DNA from 2 places in the Butyrivibrio fibrisolvens genome. Region 2 is predicted to be linked to the other one. Evidence: riboswitches for the same ligand, from Rfam matches in the RefSeq annotation. Region 2 holds a riboswitch; the other holds the start of a gene.
The links. A riboswitch is a leader RNA that binds a small molecule or an ion and turns the genes downstream of it on or off. The one in region 2 is predicted to bind cobalamin.
Positions count from the first base shown of each region.

Region 1 (4,444 bases), 230 kb from region 2:
AAGAAGGAGTGCCGGTGGCAAGATATCATGCAGGGATGACTAATCAAAGCAGAAAAGAAAGCCAGGATGATTTTATCTATGACAGATGCCCCGTGATCATAGCAACCAACGCATTCGGAATGGGTATCGACAAATCCAACGTAAGATTCGTCATTCATTACAATATGCCCCAGAGCATGGAGAACTACTATCAGGAGGCAGGTCGTGCCGGCAGAGACGGCGAGTCTTCAAGGTGTATACTTCTTTTTTCTCCAAAAGATATAATCATTAACAAATTCCTGTTAGAACATAAAGACTTTACAGATATACCGAGTGAAGACGTTATTCTTATCAAGGAAAGAGATATGAGAAGGCTCAATGTCATGGAGGGGTATTGTAAGACGACAGGATGCCTTAGGAATTATATACTTGAATATTTTGGAGAAAAAAATACAGAGCCCTGTGATAATTGTGGTAACTGCCATAAACATTTTATTGAAGAAGACAGAACAGAAGATGCCAAAAAAGTAATAAACTGCGTATTCGAGACAAGAGGAAGGTACGGCCTTAATATCATATTAGGGACACTTCTTGGTGCTAACAGAGCAAGACTCAAAGAACTTGGCATCGTGAATTACAGAACTTATGGCACACTTAAAGACAGGTCAGAAGCTGATCTTAGGATTCTTATAAATCAGCTTATCCTGGACGGGTATCTGTGCCAGACTGCTGACAAGTACAGTGTGATCCAGTTAGGTGATATAACCCCGTTAAAAGATCCGGCTACCCGTGTCATAGTTAGGACGACGCAGGCTAAGGAACCTGATAGTAATAAAGTAAGACAGATCAAGAAGAAAACAGATAGTCTTACCAAAGCTGGTTACGATCTTTTTGATATACTTAAAGCACTTAGAACTCAGATTGCCAGAGAAGAAGGCATGCCGCCATATATCGTCTTTAGTGATAAGACTCTCATCGATATGAGCGCAAAGGCTCCTCTTGACAGGGCAGCAATGCTGAACGTATCAGGTGTTGGTGAGATGAAATATGACAAGTATGGTCAGAGATTCATAAACGCCATAAGTTCATATTTAGACGAACATGAGGGAGTAGTAACCGCTATAACAGATAGCCAGGACGAAGCTGCAGATAATATTAAGGATGCAGCACCAGCACCTGCTAAAACTAAGGCCAAAGGTTCAAAAGGTTCAACAGCTCCAAAGGGGCATAAAGTCCCCTTTTATCTAAATCCTGAAGATGAAGATAAATATGAGTACAAAGACCTGTGCCTTGTATCTGAGATCAAAGATGAGCTTAACAGGATATCAACAGCAGACAATGCCAAGAATATATTCGGTACAGATATAACGAAATTCCTTACAGAAATGGGTTATATCGCAGAGAAAAATATAGGCGGAAGATTTATGATGGCTCAGACTGATGAGGGCCTTTCTAAAGGTATAGTTACTACTGAGAAAGTCAGTCAAAAAGGCAATACCTATCCGGTTCTGCTGTACCCAAAGCAGGTTCAGATGGAGATAGTAAGGCATTATGTGAAGTAAAGTAAAATAACTGATGATAAGAATCTTTGCCCTTATCTATTACTTATGTTATTATATCCATGAAATTTAATGAGACGGAAGGTGTTTACGGGTAGCTATACTTGCTACTGCGTAAGTGAAAAGGGAAGCGGGTGCAAATCCCGCACGAGCTCGTCACCGTGTTTTGTCTGGAATATATGCGTTCTTGCAAGTTGATCTTATATTGATGAACCTGCGTATAGGACTGCATAGCATCCAAGTCTCTTTCAATATGCCACTGGATAACTGGGAAGGCGAAAGAGACCATGCAATCAGCCGGGAGACCTGCCTGTCGTCGTACAAGGGTAACCAAGTCACGAGGAATTGACTGTACGAAGCTTTATGGTAAATGCTATTTTGGCATTTGCTTTAAACTTGTGTGCAAAAAGTCTTCGCTACTTGGTGAAGGCTTTATTTTTTTATCTAGGAGGAAATATTATGAAGAAAAAATTTCTGGCAGTACTTCTGACTGCAGCGATGTCATTTACAACTGTTGCCTGCGGACAGAATAGTTCAGGCCAAGATGAAACTGCTTCTAATGAAGCATCTGTAGAAAACACTGCACAGGCAGATGAAAATGCTGATGCTACCCAGGCAGAAACAGCTGCGGCAGATGCTGATGAAAAAGAAGGCGTTTTGGAAGACGGAACATATCAGGCTACATTTACTACAGACAGCACCATGTTCCATGTTAATGAAGCATATGATAATAAAGGAATCCTTACCGTAGAAGACGGCGAGATGACTATCCATATCACACTTCCATCCAAGAATATAGTAAATCTATTCCCTGGAAGCGCTGAGGATGCTCAGAAAGAGGGTGCAGAGCTTCTCGAGCCTACAATAGATACTGTAACATATGCAGATGGAACTACAGAAGAAGTTAACGGTTTCGATGTCCCTGTACCATACCTTGATGAGAGCTTTGCACTTGCACTTATAGGAACTAAGGAAGTATGGTATGACCATCAGGTAACAGTATCTGATCCGGTACCTTACGAAGGAGATGAAGATCAAATGGCAGCAGATAAGGTGGCAGATCTTATTGATTCAATCTACGTTCAGGAATATACAGATGATACATATGAAAACTGCGAGAAAGCAAAGGAAGCCTGGGACGCTCTTACAGATACTCAGAAAGAGCTTGTAGAAGGCGAGTATGCTGATCCTGATTACTTCGGAAGAGATACAGGAGATGCTTCCAAGGACGATCCGCTCAACGGCGATGATATAGGAGACAACGAGATCCTTGTAGTTAGCTTTGGTACATCCTTCAATGATAGCAGAGTCAAGGATATAGGCGGAATCGAGAAGGCTCTTCAGGAGGCATATCCTGACTACTCAGTAAGAAGAGCATTCACAGCTCAGATCATCATCAACCATATCTATGCAAGAGATGGTGAGAAGATCGACAATGTAGATCAGGCTCTTCAAAGAGCAGTAGATAATAATGTTAAGAATCTGATAGTTCAGCCTACACACCTGATGCACGGCGCTGAGTATGACGAGCTTGTTGAAACTCTTGCCCAGTATGAAGATAAATTCGAATCAGTAGCTGTAGCGCAGCCCCTTCTTGGAGAAGTTGGTGATGATGCAACAGTTATCAATGAAGACAAGGAAGCTGTAGCCAAGGCTATAACAGCTGAAGCTGTAAAAGAGGCAGGATATGCAGACCTTGACGAAGCTAAGGAAGCAGGAGTTGCCTTCGTATTCATGGGTCACGGAACATCGCATACAGCTAAGGTTACATACAGCCAGATGCAGACTCAGATGGATGAACTTGGCTATGACAACGTATTCATCGGAACTGTAGAAGGTGAGCCTGAAGAAACAGAGCTTTCAAACATAATCGAGGCTGTTAAAGCTGCAGGTTATACTAAAGTAGTTCTTCGCCCTCTTATGGTCGTAGCAGGTGATCATGCCAACAATGACATGGCAGGCGATGAAGAGGATTCCTGGAAGAGCGGCTTTGAAGCAGATGGAAGCTTTGAAGAAGTAAGCTGCCAGATCCTTGGACTTGGCGGCATCAAGGAAGTTGAAGATATCTATGTTGAGCACACAGGTGCAGTTATAAAATAATAAAACTTTATGGGAAAAAAACTAAAGCATTTATTTGAAATAACAAAATGGTTGTTTCTGATCATCTTTTCCCTATGTCTGGTTGGATGCGGTGGGATTTCCGATGGGGAATACACCGCATCTGTTGTAATGACAGGCGGAAGCGGGAAAGCGTATATAGAAAGTCCTTGCAAAGTTACTATTACAGATGGACAAGCGACAGCACACCTTGTATGGAGTAGCCCAAACTATGACTATATGATAGTGGATGGCGATACATATTATCCTGTTAATAAGGAGGGCAACTCTGAATTCGATATACCTGTGACTTTGGGCAAAGAGATGAAGGTTCAGGCAGATACTACTGCCATGAGTACCCCTCATCTTATTGACTATACTCTTTATATAACGCTGGATGATAGCACATATGGCAATAATCCTATAGATTCTGATAATGACAACAGTTCCGGTGCAAAAAGTGATATTAAGACCATCAGATATTCCATGGATCCTCCCAATATAGAAGGACTGACCTATATATCAACAGATGAGAATACTTATGCTAAGTGTTTTAAGATCCATAGATATGAGGATGGTTATACAGTTATAAGTATAGATGATGGAAGATCATATCTTCTTATACCTGAAGATAAGAACCTTACAGATGACATCTTAGAAGGTATATCAAAAAAATATACAGATGGCGAGGCGGAAGTGATAATCCCGCTCCATATGCCACTTGACAGTATATATCTTGCAGCATCGGGAGCTATGTGTCATTTTGACTCCATAGGAGCAGTCAGTGCTATAACAATGTCCGGAATAGA
Region 1 covers NZ_CP065800.1:22,245-26,688, reverse strand. The annotation lists gene recQ (DNA helicase RecQ) at 1-1,541, shown strand, start outside; cobalamin riboswitch at 1,604-1,867, shown strand; gene I7804_RS00110 (sirohydrochlorin cobaltochelatase) at 1,998-3,638, shown strand; gene I7804_RS00105 (ABC transporter substrate-binding protein) at 3,648-4,444, shown strand, end outside.
Region 1: another riboswitch for cobalamin. It lies ahead of I7804_RS00110 (sirohydrochlorin cobaltochelatase); the one in region 2 lies ahead of I7804_RS00955 (ABC transporter substrate-binding protein).

Region 2 (4,444 bases):
GAGTCTCCTGTGCAAAACACCTTGCAAGAAAGACTCTTTGAAGCTGGCCTCCCGAAAGAGCACTTATCTGCTTTTTCTCAATATCCTTAAGACCTGTCATTTCTAGACATTTATCAACCACTTCTCTGTCATGTACAAGGCTTTGATGACTTAGCTGCATATTCAGAAATGAAGCACCCTTTTGATGTCTTTCATTATCACGTCTTGCATATCTTCCAAGCTCTACAGTCTCTCTGACACTATACGAAAAGTATACAGGAGACAGCTGTGACATCATGGCCATCATACCTGCTATCTGACGCCTTTTTAAAGATCCAAGATCTTGACCCAATATGCTGATATTGCCCTTATATCCAATAAGTCCTGTAAGACTTCTTAGAAGGGTAGTCTTGCCGCTTCCGTTAGCCCCCATAATAGAGAGATTATGCCCGCATTCAAGGTCGAAACTTATATCACTTATTACAGGATCACTTCCATATCCGGCTGACAGATTCGAAACAGATATTGCTTTCATAGTTAACCTCATGACTCTTTATTTCATACCTATGACTCTTTACTACCGCGAAGATACAACCATACAAAAAATGGCGCACCTATAACTCCCGTAACTGCTCCTACCGGAAGCTCTGACTCTACTGCTGTTCTTGCGACCATATCGCAAAACGCCATAAAAGCGCCTCCTACAAAAAATGACATAGGTACGACTCTCTTATGAGATGATCCAAAAACAATCCTGACTGCATGCGGAGCGATCAGATCCACAAATCCTATCGTTCCTGAAAAGCAGACTGATGCTCCTGTAAGAAGAGATGCAAGGAGAAGGAGTATTTTTTTCCTTGTTCTTACATTAACTCCCATTGCGTATGCCTGCTCATCACCAAATGACATGATATCCATAGATCTTGCATGATACAGTGTCACGATCATTCCGAATATACACAGCGGAAGGAGTACCTGCACGTGATACCACCTTTTGCCTGAAAATGACCCCATCGTCCATAACAGAAGCTGCTGTGAATGTGCTCTGGCAAAAGAGCTTACAAGAGTCATAACCGCATTGGTAAAAAGGGATACAACCATTCCAATAAGTATAACCGTATTGGAATGAAGTGTATTATCAAATCTTGAAGCGATAGCTATTACAAGAAGAACTGTAGCAAAACCAAATGCAAATCCAAAGGTCGGAAGAAGGAAGCTTCCAAGTGCAGGAATAGTGAACTGGGTCACTATGATTATAGATGCTCCAAGGGATGCTCCACTTGATACGCCAAGAGTATACGACGATGCAAGAGGGTTCTGAAGTACAGACTGCATGATGGCACCTGACAAGGCAAGTGCTCCTCCTACAAGGAATGCAGTCATGGCTCTGGGAAGTCTTATAGTCCACAGAATAGACGTAGTTGCAGCAAGTTCATCCGGAATATATGTTCCGAAGATCTTACCTCCAAGGATTGTCATGGCATCCTTTAAAGGGATATCTACACTTCCTATTCCCATGCATATTCCGAGAATTATAAGACATACCAGAATCGTTATGACTTCAAGAGTATTTTTTCCAAAGCTTTTTTCTTTACTCATATACTAACCCCATGTCACTAATAGCTAATGGTTTCAATTGGTGAAAAAATAGCAGCCGGGAAACTACGCATATCAATGATATTGTTAAGTCCCCGACTGCATATATAAATCTATAGTAAAAGACTTTATAAAATGCCTTATGCCAGTTATCTAATGCTGGCATATAAGGCATCTGATGACTGGCAAAGTGCTTTTCTTAAGTCGTTTACTATGATATATTAGCGAGCTATTACTGCAAATGGATCTTCAAGATCTGCAAATACATCAGGATAGATGTACTTAGCCATCTCTACCATAGCACTTACTACGTGCTGGTTGGGCTGATTGAGCTCATTTGAAAGTTCCATAAGATATACATCGCCGTTAGCAACAGCTGTTACATTCTCCCAACCTGAAAGAGCAAGATGAGTATCTACTGCATCAGGAGTGAACATATCTGTAGAGATGATAACATCAGGATTTATAGCAATAGCATCCTCTTCTGTAAGTGAAGGCCAGCCTTCCTGATCTCCTGTAGCATTGATAGCGCCCAGCTTCTCGATCATCTCGCCAATGTATGTGTCTGAACCTGCAGAATAGATTGTAGGATAGTCAGCTGTAGGAGTGTTGGTCTCATAAAGGACTGTCTTCTTCTCATCATCTGAGATTGTAGATGCAAGCTCTTCAATCTGAGCAAGAGTATCATTCATCTCCTCTAATATAAGTTCTGCTTCTTCAGATGTACCTGTGCATGCTCCGATGAATGTGATGCTCTCACCGATCTCATCAAGTGATGATGCGCTTGGGATATCAGCAACGCAGATGCCGGCTTCACGAACAGAGGCATATACATCACTACCTGTAGCATAGCTCATGCCTGTTGTGAATATGATATCAGGATTAAGAGCTACGATTGATTCCTGATCAGGAGCCATCATATCATACTGAGGAACATCTGCTACAAGATCATCGCCATAATATTCATAAGAATATGTATCGCATGCTACGATATAATCTGAAAGTCCAAGGTCGATAAGAAGGCGTGTTGATGAAGGTGACATACTAACGATAGCATCAATCTCTGTAGGTACAGTGATCTCATTGCCTGCAAGATCTGTAGCAGGAGCTTCACTCAGTACTATAGCTTCTACTGCAGCAGTCTCTTCCTCAGATGACTCCTCTTGAGCGTTCGATGCAGCAGTATCTGCTTCATCGCTTGCCTTACTGGCAGCATCATCTGAATTTTCTGATACAGCTTCATCTTCTTTCTTGGAATCTGAAGATGCACATCCTACAAGCATTGTAAATGACAATGTTGTAGCCATCATTACTGATAACAGTTTCTTTTTCATAATATTCTCCATTCTGAAGCAAATCGAATCAGATTTGTATTCTTGATAGTGCTTCGCTATCAGGAACACATATGTTGACACATAGGGAATTTTATAAGAACACCGGACAAAAGGGCATAAATGCAAAATATTTGACCGGCACTTATCTATGGTCCCGTAGAATCTGTGCCAATATGAGGGCAGGTATCTGGCTTAGGAACACATTTTGATGGCGCCCTCTTAACTGTATCCGGCAGTTAAGCGCAGCCTTTGTTCCAACACAGTAGCGGCACTGTCCGGGAAGCTCGCCCGGTTCCCTGTTAGGTTTGCTGCAATCGGATAATTGTAGCAAACACCCACATACGTTCGAACCTTACCACAAAACGGACATGTAGTCAAATGATGCGAGAAATCGGGCCGATAGGTTGTGCCGGAGCCTTGTAAAATAGGGCAGATTTCGAGAGGCACTGGCGTGGAGCGGGTTACAAAGGATTTCCGCGTTATTGAGCGTGTTATAATTCAAGGCATGATATCTGGCTCCTTCTATTCTGGGGGCCGAAACTCGCTTACGCGGGGGCATGCGGCCCCCAATGCAGAATAGAAGGAGCCATCTATCACGCTCTTGAATTTAATAACACGCTCAAAAAACGCGGAAATCCTTTGTAACCCGCTCCACACCATTGCCTCTCGAAATCTGCCCTATTATACAAGGCTCCTGTGTTGCAATCAGACTTTTGTCTATATAGCTTTTGTAATAGAATAATATATAGACTCTTTTCATGAGTATATAACAAACATATCGCAAACTTTAAAACTAACGATCAATCTATCACCAAAAAGAAAAAGAGGCACTATGAAAGAGATTTTTTTTGATAAGGGAACATATTATAAGAAGCTATATTATGATTCGGAGTATTTTAAGGAGAATGGTGACTCTGATGCATCGCTCCATATAAAGGGCGCTGGGATGGATGCTACTACTATATCATGGTCTGATGGGGGATTTGACAAGGCGCCGGATGATGGCAGTATCAAGCTTGGCACATTTAGAAGCTATACCATGTTCGTATCGGGCAAGGAAGCTATCATCGAAGATCTTACTATTGAGAATACCGCGGGAGATGGACGTCTTAGAGGACAAGCTATCGCCCTTTATGCAGATGCTACGAATGTTATATGCAGACGTGTTCATTTAAAAGGGCATCAGGATACTCTGTTCATGTCTCCTCTTCCTCTTGAAGAAAGGGAGAAGGGCGGCTTCACAGGACCAAGAAAGGACTGCCCCCGTCTTATGACCACCCAGTACTACGAAGACTGTATTATAGAAGGTGATGTTGATTTTATATTCGGCGGAGCCAATGCCACTTTTAAGAACTGCACTATAGTATCACTATACAGGGCTCCTCTTCGTGATATGACTACTATATCAAAAGAACAGCCCGCTACATATGTTGAGCAGGCTGTTCAGGGATTCGTATGTGCTCCCAATACTCCAAATGGAGAATCCGGTTTACATTTTATAGATTGCAATTTTATAACCGACAGGTGCCCAGACG
Region 2 covers NZ_CP065800.1:251,612-256,055, forward strand. The annotation lists gene I7804_RS00945 (ABC transporter ATP-binding protein) at 1-514, opposite strand, end outside; gene I7804_RS00950 (FecCD family ABC transporter permease) at 544-1,578, opposite strand; gene I7804_RS00955 (ABC transporter substrate-binding protein) at 1,797-2,909, opposite strand; cobalamin riboswitch at 3,070-3,263, opposite strand; gene I7804_RS00960 (pectinesterase family protein) at 3,742-4,444, shown strand, end outside.